4 regions of the Massilia sp. DJPM01 genome follow, and region 2 is predicted to be linked to each of the others. Evidence: riboswitches for the same ligand, from Rfam matches in the RefSeq annotation. Region 2 holds a riboswitch; each other region holds the start of a gene.
The links. Region 2 has a riboswitch for cobalamin ahead of PO883_RS16425 (TonB-dependent receptor). Riboswitches for the same ligand answer to the same signal wherever they lie in the genome.

Region 1 (4,410 bases), on a different contig from region 2:
CAGCCGCGAAGACCGCATCACCCTGGCGCACGAGTTCCTGCATCTGGGTCTGCGCAATCACCCGCGCGGGCAGGATGAAGCGCTGGTCGAACAGCTGGCGCGGCGCCTTGTCGATACTCGCCTCGAAATGAGTCAATGAATACTACGAAGCTGATCATGAAACTATTGCTGATACCCGCACTGCTGCTGTCCAGCGCCGCCCTGGCACAGGTAAACATCGACTCGCCCAACAGCGGCTGGCGTAATTCCAAGGGCGCCAAGGAAGCGTACACGCAGGACGTGAACTATCCGGCGGCGTCGGTCAGCGTGCAGGCGGGGCAAAGCCCGACGGCCGAAATCCGCGGCCGCATCGCCGGCAAGGCCAAGGACAAGCCGGCCACGCTGGTCGTCAACGGCGTGGCGATGCCGATGGCGGTCCAGGAAGACGGCAGCTTCGCGCGGCCGTATGCTTTCGGGCGCGGCTCGAACAGCGTAGAGGTGCGCTCGCCCGACGGCAAGGCGCGCAGCCGCAGCCAGTTCCTCGACTCGTACGCCGGCAAGACCCAGTCGCGCCTGCGTGTGGTGCTGTCGTGGGACAGTCCCGGCACCGACGTCGACCTGCACGTGGTCGCGCCGGACGGCGGACATTCCTGGTACGGCAACCGCGTGATGCCCAACGGCGGTGCGCTCGATGTCGACGTCACCACCGGCTACGGGCCGGAGATTTTTTCGAGCGCCGCGCCGCCGAAAGGGAACTACCACGTCTACGTGAACTACTACGGGGCCGGCCAGGACACCGGCATCCTGACGGTCGCGCAGGTGGCCATCATCACCAACGAAAATTCGCCGAACGAGCGCCAGGAAGTGGTCCGCGTGCCGTTGCGCGCGCCGGGGGAGCTGACATTGGTCAAGTCATTCGTGTTTCCGTGACCCGCCGCCAAGCTCTGAAAACAACGCCCCGCATCGACGCTTTGACAGTTTTTGAACGGCATGTAAAACTGTCGGCAGGAAATATGATCCTGGCTGCGCATGGACCGCGATGGCCATTCTGACGAAACGGGAGTGCAAGTGAGTACTGCAGCATGGATCTACGATGCCAGCATCGTTATCAGGAACGCCAGGCAGCCGGCGGCGTTCAACGCGATTCGCACATCGTTCGAAGGTTGCGACTCCTTTTTCGCCGAGCGCGCACGCGCCGAACGCGATTTCCCGGCATTCCTTGAATCGATCGGCTTCACCAGCCAGCGCCAGGAAGGCGCGCTGCTGATCGATGGCGGCGACATCGACATCATTACCAACTGGCTCATTCGCCTGTTCGACACGCTCGGGCCGTTCGTCGAAGCCGGCGGTGTGCTGGAAATCCGCGATGAAGAGGGCGAGCAGATGACATTTTGCTACGACGGCAAGCAGATGGACATCGAATTCAGCGAGTAAGGTGGCGCGGCGGCGCGCCGCTTCATGCTACATTGGCACTCCCAAAACCATGCAGGAGTGCCGCCCCATGCATCCCAATCCCAGCATCGCCTCGATCCGCGCCCGCCTGTTAGGCGAGATGGCTGCCTACATGCGGCGCTGCGCCGAAGACCCGGCTAGCGAAGCACCGTACACCCAGGCCGAGATCGACGAATGCGCCAGCATTCTCGACACCTACGCCGCCGCCGTGGAAAAGCTCCCCAAACCCGCCGCCCCGGCCGCGATCATGAAAGAAGTCGAACGCGTCGTCCTGGCCCTCAATGCGCTCGATGAACGCGCCAGCATGATCGAGACCGAAGAGCGCGAAAGCCTGTGCGACATCATCTTCCTGATCGCCAAGGACGCCGGCCTGGAAGCCGACGAGGACATCACCGAGCAATGGCGCGATTGGTAAGTCCCCGCCCGATACGCACAACCTTGCATTTTATATAGTCCAGACCTATACTTCGCCGGTAGTCAAGCTTCTGGTTCTGGCAAACGATCGTTTGCCGGATTAAATGGGAAGCCGGTGCGATCCTCCAAAGGAGGCAAAGCCGGCGCTGCCCCCGCAACGGTAAGCGAGTCAAGGATGTGCATGATGCCACTGTGCTTAGCATGGGAAGGCGCATATCCGGGAAGAGGGCGTTTGCCCCACCACTCGCCAGCCCGGAAACCAGCCGAAGCGGTAAGTCGTTTGTATCGCGGAGGGCGATCCAGGTGGATCGCTGCGTTCCGCATCCCATCTTATGTTCCTTCTCCCCGTACAAGCCCCCGGTTGCCGGCCATGGCAAGACGCGCGCGTCTGCATTGGCCAGGCTCTATGCGCAGTGCTTTAGGAAGGAATGCCATGTCGTCGATCCGCAGCGTCATCACCACCGCCGATGAACAAGTCCCGTTTGCCGCCATCAAGGAGCGCATCGTGCAAGCCATGTGCGCTGCCAGCCTTGGCGCCGTGCTGCTGTTCGGCGCCGGCTTCGCCTCGATGGAAGCGCTGCACAACGCCGCGCACGACAGCCGCCACTCGGCCGGCTTCCCATGCCACTGATTCGTACCGCGCCCGCAGCAGGCCTGGGAACCTTCAACCGCATTCTCGCCAGCGCAGCGGCGGCCGGCGTCCTGGCCGGCCTGCTGCTGACCGGCGTTCAGCAACTGCAAGTGGCGCCCATCATCCTGCAGGCGGAGGTGTTCGAGAGCGCCGCGCCGAAGCCATTGGAGGTGGCCGCACCGCACAGCCACGCCGACGCCACCCCGCACGAGCACGCGCAAGAGGGCGCCCATGAACATGGCGGCTGGCAGCCGGACGACGGCTTGGAGCGCACCTTCTACACGGCGGTAGCCAATATCAGCGCGGGCGTCGGCTTCGCGCTGCTGCTGGCGGCTGCCATCAGCCTGCATGGCGGCGCGAGCGGCTGGCGCGCGGGCCTGCTGTGGGGCGCGGCCGGCTACACGGCGTTCTTCGTGGCGCCTTCGGTCGGCTTGCCGCCCGAGCTGCCCGGCACCGTCGCGGCGCCCCTGCTGGCGCGCCAGATGTGGTGGACCGCTACCGTCATGGCCAGCGCCGGCGGGCTGGCGCTGCTGGTCTTCGCCAGGAACTGGCCGCTCAGGATCGCTGGCGCGCTGCTGCTGTTCGTGCCGCACCTGGTCGGATCGCCCCAGCCCGCAGTCCATTCGAGCAGTGCACCGCCCGACCTGGCGCGCAGCTTCCTGTACGCGACCTTGCTGGCCAACGCCGCCTTCTGGCTGGCCATGGGCGCGCTGGCTGGCTACTGCTACAAGAAATTCGGCTGACCGATGCGTACCCATGACCGGCACGTTTTCATGTGCGTGGGCCCGCGCTGCACCGAAAACGGCGTGCAGGCGCAGGCCGTTTTCGAGCACATGGGGCGCGAGATCGACGCGCATCCGGAGCTGTGCGTCAAGCGCACCCGCACGCATTGCATGGTCGCGTGCCGCAATGAAGGGCCGATCGTGGTGGTGTATCCGGAAGGTGTGTGGTACCGCCGCGTCGACGAAGCGGCGGCCGGGCGCATCGTGGCCGAGCACCTGATCGGCGGCGCCGAAGTGGCGGACCTGATTTTCCATCGCATCTGCGAAGGCGACACACTCGTGGCGGACAATGACATCATCTGATTTTCCTCAAGGCCCGGCGCACATCGCGCTGCTTACCCATGCATCGAACGACCTGGCTGTCCTGCACCACGCAACAGGCCAGCTGCCGCCGGAATTCGGCGCGGTGGCGGGCGTGAGCCTGCAGGGGCTCGATGCCGACGGCGGCGCCACGGCGCTGCTCGCGCGCGAGGTGCAGGGCGCGCGCATCATCATCCTGCGCGTGCTCGGGCGGCTTGGCAGCGTGCCCGGGTTTACCGACCTGGTCAGCCACGCGCGCCGCCACGGCCAGCACCTGATTGCAATCAGCGGCACCGGCGAGCCCGATCCCGAGCTGGCTGCGGTATCGACCGTCGCCCCCGACGTGCTGCAACAGACCCTGAATTACTTCCATTGCGGCGGCAGCGGCAACCTGGCGCAGTTGCTGCGCTACCTGTCCGACCATCTGCTGCTGACTGGCTTTGGCTTTGAAACCGCGCTGCCGCTGCCGGAACACGGCATCTATCACCCGGACCTGGCGCAAGGCGCCGGCATCGACGACTGGCTGGCGCTGCGCAAGTCCGGTGCGCCGAGTGCCGGCATCGTGTTCTACCGCGCGCACTGGATGAGCGGGAACACGCGCTTCATCGACGCGCTGCTGGACGCGCTGGAAAAGCGTGGCATGAACGTGCTGCCGGTGTTCACGTCCTCCTTGCGCAGCGGCGCCGGCGCTGGCGGGACACTGCCCGACGCGCTGCGCTACTTCAGCGACGCGCGCGGCGTGCATATCGATGTGCTGATCAACACCACCTCGTTTGCGATGGGCGAGATCACGCCCGGCGGCCCCACGCCTGCCGGATGGTCGGTCGGCGTGCTGGAAGCGCTGAACGTGCC
Region 2 (4,410 bases):
GGCAGCGCGCCCCAGGCCAGCAGGCGCAGCATGGGTGCGTAATAGTCGGCGCCGCCGCGCGTGAGCGCCGCAAAGCCGGGCACCTGCTGCGCGCGCGCCGCCGTCGCCACCATCCCCGACAGCATCGGTGAAATCAGCAGGGTGGCCAGCAGCGCCATGCTGCCGGCCTGGGTAAACACCACCTGGTGACGCGCGTGCACGGCCATCAGGTCGCTCAATGCCGTCATGTCGAGCGCGCGCGCCAGCGCCGCCGCGTGCACCGAGTAATCGAGGCTGGCCGACAACAGGTGCCAGGCTGGCAGCGCCATGACCAGGGTCGGCACCAGCATCCACAACACCCACAGCAGCAGCAGGCGCCATTGCAGCGCCGCGCGTGCCGCCCGTGGAACGGAGGCGATCGAAAAGGCAGGAGATGGATGCATTACACGGTCGCAATCAGGGAAAACAGGATATTGAAAAACGCGGCCACATCGCCGGCCCAGCGGCGCGCGGCGCGCCCGCTTGGCTCCAGGGTGCGGCTGTCATCGAGCTTGCTGGTGTCGAGGTAGTGCAGGCGCTGCGGATCGAGTTCGGCCGACACCGCCCTGGCCGGCTTGACCCAGCTGAAGGTGCGCCAGCGCTGCTGGTCGTCCCACACCGCCGTTTCGCTGCTGCCGTCGGCGAATTTGACCAGCACGGTTTGCGCGACCGGGGCGCCGCGCCGCTGCACCGTGACGCTGGTGCGCCAGGAGCGCGCGGCGCCGGGCTTGGCCGCCGCCTCTTCCTCGCTCGAAAAGCGCGAGACGCGGTCGTCGATGGACGCCGTGGCGTACACCTGTTGCGCGAACACGGCGTTGACAGCGGCGCGCTGGCCGCTCACCTCGGCCAGCGTCTCGCGCAAATCGGCGGTGCTCGGATGGCGGAATTTCCAGCGCCGGTAGTATTCCTTGAAGGCGCGTTCGGTCGCCTCCTGGCCGATGCGCGCCTCCAGGTCGCGCAGCATGGTGGAGCTGCGCACGTACACCGGGCCGATGCCCTGCAGGCGCATGTGGGCGTTCTGTCCGATCGCGTCGGCCGGTTCCAGGCGCGGCGCCTCGTGGCGCTCGACGTCGAAGCCCTTGAAACCCGGCGCGAAGCCGAGCGCCTTGAGCAGCGGCGAACCGAGATACGACTGCTGGCCGGTATCGCGCAGCATGCGGTAGTTCCAGAATTCGTTCAAGCCTTCGTCGAGCAGCGGTTCTTCGAATTCGTTGGAGGCCAGGATGCCGTAGAAGTAACCGTGGCCGACTTCGTGGATGGTGACGAAATCGAGGTCGAAGGCGGCGGCCGTCTGCGGCACCACCTTGTCGTGGCCGGCGGTGGTGATGAAGGTCGGGTACTCCATGGCGCCGGCTTCGTCGGCATTGAACGGCGGGATCACGATGGTCAGCGTCTTGTACGGATACGGCCCCAGCGTTTTTGAAAAATAGGTCAGCGCATCGGTGGCTGCCTTGAGCGCCGGTGCGGCGCTGGCCGCGCGGTCGGGCGGGAACAGCACCGACAGCTGTACAAGCGGGCTGCCCGGCGCGCTCCAGGTGGCGCGCAGGGGCTGGGCGGTGCGCTTGTCGGCGGTCCAGGCGAAATCGTGGACGTCGCCCTGCACGTAGTGGTGGGTCAGCATGCCGCCGCGCTCCACCGGCGCGCCCTGCAGCTCGCCGGTCGCGCCCACGGTGTAGCCCTTGGGCGCGGTCAGCTTGACGTCGAAGCGGCCGAAGTCGGCGTAGAACTCGGTCTCATGGTGATATTCGTGGGCGTTCCAGCGGGTCCGGGTGGCGCCGCGTTCGCCCGGCAGTTCCAGCACGGCGATCTTGGGGAACCACTGGCCCACCAGGTGAAAGCTGCCGAAGTAGCCGGTGCTGCTCACCACCCGCGGCAGCTGGGTCAGGAAGGACATGTCGAAACTGGTCGACGCCCCCGGCGCCACCGGCGCCGGCAGGTCGAAGCGCACCACCGTCTGGTCGGAGGCCGGGCCGTTGTCGGGATGGACGAACGACCAGTCGACCTTGGCCCCGCCCTGGGTCACGCTGCGCAGGTCGATCTGGCCCCATTCGCCGGGGGCGGTGGTGACGCTGCCGCCGGCCTCGCGCTGTTCGGTGAAGTAGGTGCTGCCGGCATTTTTGAAGGCGTTCATGTACAGGTGCAGGTAGACGCTGCGCACGGTCTCCTTGCTGCGGTTACGCCAGGTGAGCTTCTGCTTGCCGTCGACCGTGTGGGCGACCGGGTCGAGCGTGGCTTCGATGCGGTAGTCGACCACGCGCTCCGACAGGGTCGCTTCGCTGCCGCTGCGCGGCCCGCCCCACGCATCCGGGGCGCTCGGCACGCTCACCGCGCTGGCCGACGGCAGGGCCAGGCCGATGCCGACGTCGGTCACCGGTTGCGGGATCGGGGTGATGGTGATGTCGCCCTGGGCCAGCAGCTCGGCGCCGGCGATGGCGGCTGCCGCCAGCAGGAGCGCCTTGAGGGCCATGGTTCGGGTACGCGCTTGCATGCATTCTCCTGCGCCGCTGGGCGCTTGCGATGGGGTAGAGGGGGCCGGCAGCCAGGCGGCCAGCCGGCCGCACAGCATGCCACAACGCCCGCCGGGCCGCAGTCCCGCTGGCGTATCCGATTATAATGGCGCAGTTTTGGTGCCCGCCCGCGTCCTCACGCCGGCAGTTAAACGGGAAACACCCAGTGTGCTGCCCCCGCAACGGTACTGCCAGCCATCGATCACGATGGCTGGCGAGCCCGGATACCGGCCAAAACAGGTGGACCCGATGCCGCAACGCGCGTCGGTTCCGTGCAATCCGGCTTGCGGGGACGCAGGCCAGGACTCTTTTTTCTGAAGACGACATCATGATTTCTGCAGTATCGCCGCGCCGCGCGCTCTCCGCCAGGCCGCTCGCGCTGGTTTTCGCCCTGTCCCTGTGTTTCCTGTCCAGCGCCGCGCTGTCCGCTGAAACCCAAACCCTGCCCGCCGTGACCGTGACCGGCGCCCGCTTCGCCAGCGACCCGGCGCTGGCCCCGATCGGCGCGACCGTCATCAGCGCCGACGAGATCCGCCGCGCCGGTGCGGCCGACGTCAACCAGGCCATCCGCCAGATCGGCGGCGTGTACGGCCGCCAGAGCCTGGACGGCTCGCCCGATTTCAGTCTCGACCTGCGCGGCTTCGGCACCAACAGCAGCCAGAACATGGTGGTCACGCTCGACGGCGTGCGCATGTCCGAGAGTGAATTGAGCAATGCGACGCTGTCGTCGATCCCGATCGAGACCGTCGAACGCATCGAAATCATTCGCGGCGGCGCCAGCGTGCTGTATGGCGAAGGCGCCACCGGCGGCGTGATCCACATCGTCACGCGCCGCCCCGAGGCCAATGGCCGGCGCGGCATGCTGCGCGCCGAAGCCGGCCAGTTCGGCCTGCGCGACCTGCGCGCCGCCATGGCCCAGTCGTGGAACGGCTTCGCGCTCGACGCGTCGGTCGGCAGCCAGCGCACCGACAATTACCGTGACCATAACGAGTTCGCGCTCGATACCTTCAGCGGCGGCGCCCAGTGGGCTTACCAGGGCGGCCGCGCCGGGGTGCGCTACGACCGCGCGCGCCAGGAGTCGGACTTGCCGGGCGCCCTGAGCGCACGCCAGTTCGGCGAGAACCCGCGCCAGGCCAATACGCCTGACGATATCGGCGCGCTCGATTCGGACCGCCTGACCGCGTTCGTGGAGCAGCGCGTCGGCAGCGTCGACCTGGCTGCCGAACTGTCGCGCCGCGAGCGCACCGCCGGTTCGACCTATTTCTACACCATCGAGGGCAAGCGCATGGCCTCGAAGGCGACCTATGACAGCGCCCAGACCCAGTTTTCGCCGCGCCTGCGCCATCTGGCGCAAATGGGCGGCGTGCTCAATGAGCTGGTGGCCGGCGTGGACCTGGTCAAGTGGTCGCGCGTGACCGATTCGGAGTATTCGGATGCCGACGCCACGCAAAAATCGAGGGCGCTGTATGTGCGCGACGAGCTCAAGTTCGGCGGCGCGCACAAGGCCCGCGTGGCCGTGGGCGCGCGCCGCGAACGCTTCGAGAAGGATGCCACCGACGCGCGCGCCTTCGCCGCGCCGTACGCCAGCAAGACCACCCTCAACGCCTGGGAAGTGCAGGGCAGCGTTGATGTCATGCCGCTGGTGAACCTGTACGCCAAGGCAGGGCGCAGCTACCGCGTAGCCAATGTCGACGAGAACGGCTACCGCGCCGCGCCCGGCGTGCTGGCGCCGCAAACCTCGCGTGACCTGGAACTGGGCTTAGCTTACGGCGACGCGGCCCTGGGCGCGAATACGCGCGTATTCCGCCATCAGCTGCATAACGAGATTTTCTACGACCCGACCGTGAACGGCGGCTACGGCGCCAACACCAACCTCGATCCGACC
Region 3 (4,410 bases), on a different contig from region 2:
CCAGGTCCATGCCGTCGCGCGGGTGGGTCGGCACCGCGATTGCCTCCAGGCCCTGGCGCTCGATCGCCTGCAGCGCGCCGTAAAAGGCGGGTGACTCGATCAGCACCGCGTCGCCGGGGCGCGCCACCGCCATCAGGCACAGGCTCAATGCTTCCAGCGCGCCGTTGGTGACGATGATCTCGTCGGCCGGCACGGACATCCCGTCGATCAGGTAGCGCAGCGAAATCTGGCGCCGCAGGCGCGCGTTGCCCGGGGTGAGATCGTCGACGCTGGCCCACGGGTCGAGCTGCTGCACGCTGGTGCTCATCATGCGCGCCAGGCGCGCCAGCGGGAACAGCAGCGGGCTGGGAAAGGCTGAACCGAATGGCACCACATCGCGCCGCATGGTCGTTTCCAGCAGGTCGAACACGCGTTCGCTCATGGCGATCGGCAGCGCATCTTCGGCCGGACGCGACGCCGTATCCGGTTCTGGCGGCAGGCGCGCGGCGCCGACGCTGACGAAATAGCCGGAGCGCTCGCGCGAGCGCACCAGGCCCTGGGCTTCGAGCGTGTAATAGGCCTCGAACACGGTGGCCGGGCTCACCCCGCGGCTGGCGCTGGTCTTGCGCACGGACGGCAGGCGGTCGCCCGGCTGCAGCACGCCGTTGAGGATCGATTCGGAGATATCGCGCGCGAGCGCTTCATAAAGTTTCATGGTGCGGCCAGGGCCAGGCGGGGGCGAGGTGGGAGAAGTGCTGCATCTTAAATCATATTTCCGCGCCTGGCATTCCCAGCGGCACGCCGGTCGAGGTAAAATGGACAACATACGCCAAGGTGCGCTCCGCTTTTCTGCCGGAGTGTGAAACGGGAAGCCGGTGACAAGAGAAGCCCTCTCTGACAATCCGGCGCAGCCCCCGCTGCTGTAGGCCTGACGACGCTGTTCAAACGCCACTGTGCACCGCATGGGAAGGCAAGGACAGCCGAGGATGACGGCGAGCCAGAAGACCGGCCATGGCGTTAAGTACTGGTGCAAAACCCGGGGAGTGGTTTTGTCCATTTGCAGTCGACATCGAAGCATTGCCTTGTGACGGCCGGCCGCCTTGCGCCCCGGCCATGCGCTCCTGCGCGCCCACAAGCCAACGCCCAACCGGGGTCTGACCTCTGATTAGAAATTAGTTGCTTGACTGGGGCAGTCCCCAATTAAGCACGTTCGTGATGGCATTTTATTCAACAAAATTTGGGAAAGTCCCAGATTTTGCGTTGTCGCGCGCAAAATGTTTCGAGTCAGAGGTCAGACCCCGGTGGGGAGATTTTTGTCGAAGTGCAAGTTGGCGTGATTTTTCCTCGCGATGTGCCTTGATCTTCTATGGATTCAAGAAAGTAATCGCATGCGTAAATTAAAGTTTCAAACATGTCTGCTGGCGACGTCGGTCGCGGCCGTCCGGCTGGCGTTCGCGGCCGAGGCACCGGCCATGCCGGATGCTCCGGTGATGCAGGAGGTGCTGGTGCCGGGCAACCGGGCGGCCCCGCCGGGCGTCGCCGATTCGGCCACCGAGGGCACGGTCAGCCTGCGCCAGCTGGCCGTGCGCCCCTTGCTGCGCACGGCGGAGCTGCTGGAAACCGTGCCCGGGGTGATCGTCACCCAGCATTCCGGCGACGGCAAGGCGAACCAGTATTTTTTGCGTGGCTATAACCTCGACCACGGCAGCGATTTCGCGACCAGTGTGCTGGGCATGCCGGTCAACGTGGCCAGCCACGCGCACGGCCAGGGCTATATGGACCTCAATTTCCTGATGCCGGAGCTGATCTCGCATATCCAGTACCGCAAAGGCGTTTACGCGGCCGACGATGGCGATTTTTCCAGCACTGGCTCGGCGCGCATCGAGTACCAGCGCACGCTCAAGGCGCCGCTGCTCGATGTCAGCCTGGGCGAGCACCGCTACCGGCGCGTGCTGGCCGCAGGTAGTGTGCAGCTGGGCGGAATGGATATGCTGGGCGCGTTCGAGTTTGCCGGCAATGACGGGCCGTGGGACCAACCGGCCAATCTGCGCAAGCGCAATGCGGTGCTGCGCGCGTCGAACGGCAGCATCGACAACGGCGTGGCGGTCACGCTCATGGCTTACCAGTCTGACTGGCGCGCCACCGAGCATGTGCCGGAACGCGCCATTTTAAACGGCGAGATCGGCCGCTTCGGCGCGCTCTCGCCCAGCGATGGCGGCGTGACCCACCGTTACAGCCTGTCCGGCGAGTGGGCCGCCAGCGGCACGGCCGGCGCCAGCAAGGTGCGCGCGTACGTGGTCGACTATGGCCTGAACTACTTTGCCACGCCGTCCGGTTTTATCAGCGGCGCCAGCGCCGACCAGCACGAGCAGGCCGACAGCCGCGTGACCTGGGGCCTCGATGCGCGCCACAACTGGCAGCTGCGCGACGTTGAATTGAGCGCCGGCGTCCAGCTGCGCCAGGACCGCGTCGACAACGTCGGCCTGTACGAAACCATCGACCGGGTGCGTACCAACACGGTGCGCCAAGACTGCCTGCGCGAGACGGCGGCGGGCCTGTTCGTCGAGGCGCGCCGCCAGTGGACGCCCTGGCTGCGCAGTACGATCGGCCTGCGGCGCGACCAGATTTCGGCCGACACCAGCGCCACCGGCGGGCGCTTTAACCTTGGCAACGGCGGCACGGCCAGCGCGGGCCAGACCAGTCCCAAGGTGAGCGTGGTGTTTGGGCCGTTCGGCGAGCGAGCCAATACCGAGCTGTATGCCAACTGGGGTCACGGCTTTCACAGTAACGACGTGCGCGGCGCGACATCCAGCACCCATCCGTCCGACGGCAGCCCGGCCGACCGGCTGGCGCTGTTCGCCCGCTCCACCGGCGGCGAGCTGGGAGCGCGCACGCGGCCCCTGAAAGGCTGGACCAGCAGCGTGTCGCTGTGGCAGATCAGTTCCGCGTCGGAGCTGGTGTTCGTCGGCGACGCCGGGGTGACCGAAGCGCGCGGCGCATCCAAGCGCCATGGCCTGGAATGGTCCAATTCCTATACGCCGAATCACAGCCTGACCATCGATGGCGACGTGGCCTGGTCGCACGCGCGCTTCAAGGTGCCGGTGGGCGAGAGCGGCGGCGCGCATGTGCCGAATGCGATTCCGCTGACCGCTTCGCTGGCGGTCAATTACGCCCCGGGCGGGGCGTGGTTCGGTGGCCTGCGCCTGCGTTATCTGGGCGCCTATGCGCTGGAAGAGACGAACCGCGAGCGTTCGACGCCATTCTGGATCGCCAACCTGAAGCTCGGTTATCGGATCGGCGCGCACTGGCAGGCCAGCGTGGACGTGCTCAATCTGGCGGACCGCAAGGCCAACGACATCGAATACTGGGGCGGCGCCTGCACGCGCGCCGAACAGCGCGATGGCAGTTGCGGCGGCGGCATCGATGGACGCCTGGTGCATCCGATCGAGCCGCGCAGCGTGCGCGTGAGCCTGCGCACGACCTTCTGACGACGCGTGCTCAGGTGGTGCGGAAGATGATTTCCTTCATCCGCTGAAGGCGCGGGTAGACCACCGGCACCGTCAGCATGGTGCTGGCGATGGCCATCAGGAGCAGGGCGGTGAAGGTTTCGCTGGTGATGATCTGTTTGTCGAGCAGGATGTTGACGAAGATGATCATGATCAGCGCCTTGGTCTGCAGCAGCCAGCCAATGATGCCCGCTTCGCCCTTTTTCCAGTTGAGGATGCGCCCCGCGATGTGGGCGCCAATCAGCTTGCCGCCGACCGAGGCGACCAGCAGCACGCCGGCCGCGATGAACACGGCGGCGCCGCCCATTTCCCAGTTGGTGCGTAGCCCGGTGCTGAGGAAGAACACGGGCATGATCGCCAGCAGGACGTGGTGGCGCATCAGGTCCATCTTCTCCTGGTCGAACCAGTGCGCGTCCATCACCGCGCCGGCCAGGAAGGCGCCGACCATGAAGTGCAGGCCGGCCCAGTCGGCACCGAAGCCGCACAGGGCGAGCCAGATCAGGCCGACGTACCAGCGGTCGCGTTCCTGTAGCCAGACCATGAGGCGGCGATAGCCGACCGTGGCGATGCCGAAGGCGAGCAAGAAGCCGAGCTGGCGCCCGACCCGGTCCCAGTCGAGCATGATCAGGGCCAGCACCCCCCAGATGGCGATGTCGTCCAGGCTGGCGTAGCGCAAGATGCGCTGGCCGATCGGCTGGCGCAGGATGTCGAGCTTTTCCATCAGCAGGATCAGGATCGGCAGCGCCGTGACCGCGCACGCCATGCCGACCCCAACCACGAACTGCCAGGTCATCGCCTTGGGTCCGATCCAGCCGGCGTAGCCGAGCATGCCGGCCGCCACCACCGCGCCGAAGACCAGCGGCACGCCCAGCGCCAGGCCCGAGATGATGGTGGTTTCGCGGCGGTGCGCCCAGGCTTGCTTGAG
Region 4 (4,410 bases), on a different contig from region 2:
ACCCACGACCCACTGCTGGCCAGCGAACTGACCCAAGCGATCGACAACAAGACCAAGCCGCTGGGCAGCCTGGGCGCGCTCGAAACGCTGGCCCGGCAGATCGGCCTGATCCAGCAAACGACCAAAGCCGCGCTGCACAAGCCGGCCATCCTCGTGTTCGCGGCCGATCACGGCGTGGTGGCCGAAGGCATCTCCGCCTATCCGCAAAGCGTGACCTGGCAGATGGTCGAGAACTTCCTCGCCAAGGGCGCGGCCATCAACGTGTTCGCGCGCCAGAACGGCTGCGCGCTGCAAATCGTCGACGCCGGCGTGAACCACGACTTCGGCAAGCGCGCGGCCCTGATGGACTGCAAGGTCGGACGCGGCACCGCCAATTTCGCGCAACAGCCGGCCATGAGCTGGGCCGAATGCGCGGCCGCCCTGGCGCACGGCATGCGCATCGTCGGCAACCTCGAAGGCAATGTGATCGGCTTCGGCGAAATGGGCATCGGCAACACCACCGCCGCCGCCGCCCTGATGCACAAGCTGACCGGCGTGGCCGTCGCTGACTGCGTCGGCGCCGGCACGGGTCTGTCGCCCGAGGGCGTGCTGCACAAGCAACACGTGATCGAGGCGGCGGTCGCCCTGCATGGCGAGATGAGCGAGCCGCTCGACATCCTGGCCACCTTCGGCGGCTTCGAGATCGCCATGATCGTCGGCGCCATGCTCAAGGCGGCCGAACGGCGCATGGTGCTGCTGATCGACGGCTTCATCGTCAGCAGCGCGCTGCTGGTGGCGGCGCGCCTGCAGCCGGCCATCCTCGATTACTGCGTATTTTCGCACTGTTCGGACGAAGCCGGCCACGCGCGCATGCTCGATCACCTCAAGGCCAAGCCACTGCTCAACCTCGGCCTGCGCCTGGGCGAAGGCACCGGCTGCGCGCTGGCGCTGCCGCTGCTGCACGCGGCCGTCAACTTCCTCGGCGAGATGGCCACCTTCCAGTCGGCGCGCGTCAGCGGCCAGTCGGCGTAAGTTCCAGGCCATGGCCAGCATCGTGCACCAGTGCCGGCTGTTCTTCATCGCGCTGCAATTTTTCACGCGGGTGCCGATTCCGGGCTGGGTCGGATTCGACCCGTCCTGGCTGCACCACGCGTCGCGCTATTTTCCGCTGGTCGGCGTGGTGGTGGCCAGCGTGGCCGCGGCGGTCTACGCCTGCGCTGCCTGGCTGTGGCCGGCGCCGGTGGCGGTGCTGCTGTCGACGGCGGCGGCGATCTACCTGACCGGCGCCTTCCACGAGGACGGCCTGGCCGACATGTGCGACGGTTTCGGCGGCGGCATGAGCACCGAGCGGGTGCTGGAGATCATGAAGGACTCGCGCATCGGCACCTACGGCGCGGCCGGCATGGGGCTGACGGTGGCGCTCAAGTGCACCCTGCTATCGTTTCTGCCCGCATCCGCCGTCATCGTGGCGCTGTTCATCGCCCATCCCCTGTCGCGCCTTGCGGCGGTCAGCCTGATCTGGGAAATGGAGTATGCGCGCGCCGAGGGCAAGGCCAAGCCGATGGCCCAGCATATGAGCAACCGCGAATTCGGCATCGCCTGCGCCTGCGCCGGCGTGCCCGCGCTGGCGCTGGCCACGGCCGGCATGCTGCCCTGGCTTGCGCTGCTCACCAGCGTGACCGGCGCCGCGCTGGTGGCGTGGTGGCTGGGCGCCAAATGCCTGCGCCGCATCGGCGGATACACTGGCGACTGCCTGGGCGCCGTGCAGCAAGTGGCCGAAGTGCTCATCTATCTGGCACTGCTGGCGTTTTTCCATCACGGTCTCTGGGGCTAAGAATGCGCCTGTACCTGGTACGCCACCTGGCGCCGCAGGTCGCGCCCGGCGTGTGCTACGGGCGCACCGACCTCGCTGTCGATCCGGACATGCAGGCGCTGGCCCTGCCCGCCCTGCGCGCCACCCTGCCCGCTGGCATGCCGCTGTTTTCCAGCCCCCTGCGGCGCTGCGCCGGCCTGGCGGCCGCCTTGGGCGGCGCAGCGGTGCGCTATGACACGCGCCTGGCCGAACTCGATTTCGGCGACTGGGAAATGCGGCGCTGGGACGACATCGAGCGCGCCGGCGTCGATGCCTGGGCCGCCGACATGGCCGGCTACCGCCCCGGCGGCGGCGAAAGCGTGGTCGACATGGCGCGCCGCGTGTCGGCGTTTTATGCCGACCGCATGCGCGTGCCAGCACCCGGCGCCATCGTCATCTGCCACGCCGGCACCATCCGCCTGCTGTCGGCGCGCGCGCGCGGCCTGGGTCCCGAAGCCATGGCGCTGGAAGCGGCGCAGCATCCCCACGCCATCGCCTACGGCGGGACGGTTATCATCGACTGTGTATAATTATCGGGTTTTGGTGCCCGCGCCCATGTCCATGAGCGCAGTTAAACTGGGAAACACGAAGCCTGCAACAGGCCAACGTGTGCTGCCCCCGCAACGGTAAGCAAATGTCGCTGACATGGCGACGAGCCGCCTCGATTGACCACTGTGCATTTGGCATGGGAAGGTGAGACGGCCGCATTTGCCAGCCCGGATACCGGCCATAACAGGTGGAAGCGTGCGGCCATGTCCGCGCGCTTCTTTTCAATCTGGCCAACGGGGACGTCGGCCGGTTGCTCGCAATCGCATTCACTGAAGACTTGTCATGACCTTTCCTGTTGTACGCCACGCGGCCCTGACGTCGCTCGCGCTAGCTTTTACCTCCCCTTGTGCCCTGGCCGACAGCGCCGCCGATACGGCCGTTGCCGCCGTCGTCATCACCGCCACGCGCGCGCCGCAGCCGTCCAGCGAGGTGCTGAGCGACCATGTGCTGATCAGCGCCACAGACATCGCGCGCTCGGGCGCGGGCAGCGTCGTCGAGCTGCTGCAAAAGCAGCGCGGCATCGAGATCACCCGTAACGGCGGGCCGGGGGCCGCATCGCAGGTATTCATTCGCGGCGGCGACGCCAAACAGACCGTGGTGCTGGTCGACGGCGTGCGCATTGGCTCGTCCACGATCGGCATCGCCAACTGGGCCACCCTGCCGCTGGCGAACATCGAGCGCATCGAAATCGTCTACGGCCCGCTGGCCACCATGTACGGCGCCGACGCCATCGGCGGCGTGGTGCAGATTTTCACCCGGCGCGGCGCCGGTGCGCCAACCGTCACGGCCGCCGTGGAAGCGGGCAGTGACAAGGCCCGTTCGATGGCATTCGGCGTGGCCGGCGCCAGCGAAGGCGAAAACAGCATCAGCTACGCTTTTGGCCTGTCGAAGGACAAGGATGAAGGCTTCTCGACGACAAAACCGGGCAACTTCTCGTACAACCAGGACAACGACGGCTATGCGCGCGACAGCGCCACCGGCCAGCTGGGCATCGTGCTGGCCAAGGGCCACGAAGCGGGACTGCTGTACCTGCACAGCCACCTTAAGTCGCAGTACGATGCGGGCGCGGGTCCCTTCGACGTGCGCAGCGTGCAAAACATGGACAACATCGCCGTGTATTCGAAACACGAGATCACGCCCAACTGGAAAGTGAGCCTGCAAGCCTCCGAAGCGGACGACAAATCGGTCAACTTCTCCAGTGCGACGAGCAGCAACCGCATCGATACCCGCCTGCACGCCTACAGCATGCAAAACGATATCGCCCTGGGCAGCGACCTGCTGCAACTGGTGCTGGAGCGCCGCGTGGAAGACGTGTACGCCGACACCACGCGCGCCTTGAACACCAGCCGCGCGACCAATTCGGTGGCCGCCGCCTACTCGCTCAAGCGCGGAAACCATCTGGCCAGCGCCAGCGCGCGCCGCGACGACAGCACCCAGTACGGCGCCAAGGTCACCGGCGGCATCGGCTACGGCTACAAGCTCACGCGCGCGCTGCGCCTGAACGCCAGCGCCGGCACCAGCTTTCGCGCACCGACCTTCAATGAACTGTACTACCCGGGCTACGGGGTCGATACCAACAAGCCCGAACAGGGCAAGAACGTCGAAGGCGGCGTGTATTACAACGATGGTACGCTTGAGGCCAGCGCGGTCTGGTACCGCAACCGCCTGACCGACCTCTTGGTCAACACCAGCATCTGCCCGGTCCAGCAGGATACGCATCCCTATGGCTGCGCGTACAACGTCAACCGCGCCACCCTGGAGGGCATCAGCCTTGGCGCACGCACCCGCATGGGCGCCTTCGACATGAGCGGCTCGCTCGACCTGCAAGACCCGCGCGACGACACCACCGGCAAAAGCCTGCAGCGGCGCGCCAAACGCCACGCCAAGTTCGCCATCGAATACAGTGCGGGCGCGCTGACCGCCGGCGCTGGCGTTCAGTTATCCGGCAAGCGCTTCGATGACCTGGCCAACCGCAACACGCTGCCTGGCTACGGGCTGGTGAACCTGTTTGGCGAATATCGCTTTGCACC

Region 1: linked by a shared signal. The riboswitch ahead of PO883_RS23790 (CbtB domain-containing protein) and the one ahead of PO883_RS16425 (TonB-dependent receptor) in region 2 are both predicted to bind cobalamin.
Region 3: linked by a shared signal. The riboswitch ahead of PO883_RS06780 (TonB-dependent receptor) and the one ahead of PO883_RS16425 (TonB-dependent receptor) in region 2 are both predicted to bind cobalamin.
Region 4: linked by a shared signal. The riboswitch ahead of PO883_RS30290 (TonB-dependent siderophore receptor) and the one ahead of PO883_RS16425 (TonB-dependent receptor) in region 2 are both predicted to bind cobalamin.

What each region holds. Positions count from the first base shown of each region.
Region 1 is NZ_JAQOZV010000043.1:26,048-30,457, reverse strand. Features, by position in the region: gene PO883_RS23810 (DUF2300 domain-containing protein) at 1-139, shown strand, start outside; gene PO883_RS23805 (YfaP family protein) at 157-909, shown strand; gene PO883_RS23800 (hypothetical protein) at 1,048-1,413, shown strand; gene PO883_RS23795 (hypothetical protein) at 1,481-1,846, shown strand; cobalamin riboswitch at 1,901-2,128, shown strand; gene PO883_RS23790 (CbtB domain-containing protein) at 2,279-2,476, shown strand; gene PO883_RS23785 (CbtA family protein) at 2,467-3,219, shown strand; gene PO883_RS23780 (ferredoxin) at 3,223-3,561, shown strand; gene PO883_RS23775 (cobaltochelatase subunit CobN) at 3,548-4,410, shown strand, end outside.
Region 2 is NZ_JAQOZV010000023.1:59,601-64,010, reverse strand. Features, by position in the region: gene PO883_RS16435 (hypothetical protein) at 1-422, opposite strand, end outside; gene PO883_RS16430 (M1 family metallopeptidase) at 422-2,506, opposite strand; cobalamin riboswitch at 2,627-2,776, shown strand; gene PO883_RS16425 (TonB-dependent receptor) at 2,854-4,410, shown strand, end outside.
Region 3 is NZ_JAQOZV010000007.1:11,422-15,831, reverse strand. Features, by position in the region: gene PO883_RS06785 (PLP-dependent aminotransferase family protein) at 1-694, opposite strand, end outside; cobalamin riboswitch at 795-1,008, shown strand; gene PO883_RS06780 (TonB-dependent receptor) at 1,368-3,467, shown strand; gene PO883_RS06775 (cation:proton antiporter) at 3,478-4,410, opposite strand, start outside.
Region 4 is NZ_JAQOZV010000073.1:7,662-12,071, forward strand. Features, by position in the region: gene cobT (nicotinate-nucleotide--dimethylbenzimidazole phosphoribosyltransferase) at 1-1,011, shown strand, start outside; gene PO883_RS30280 (adenosylcobinamide-GDP ribazoletransferase) at 1,022-1,813, shown strand; gene PO883_RS30285 (histidine phosphatase family protein) at 1,816-2,361, shown strand; cobalamin riboswitch at 2,356-2,578, shown strand; gene PO883_RS30290 (TonB-dependent siderophore receptor) at 2,663-4,410, shown strand, end outside.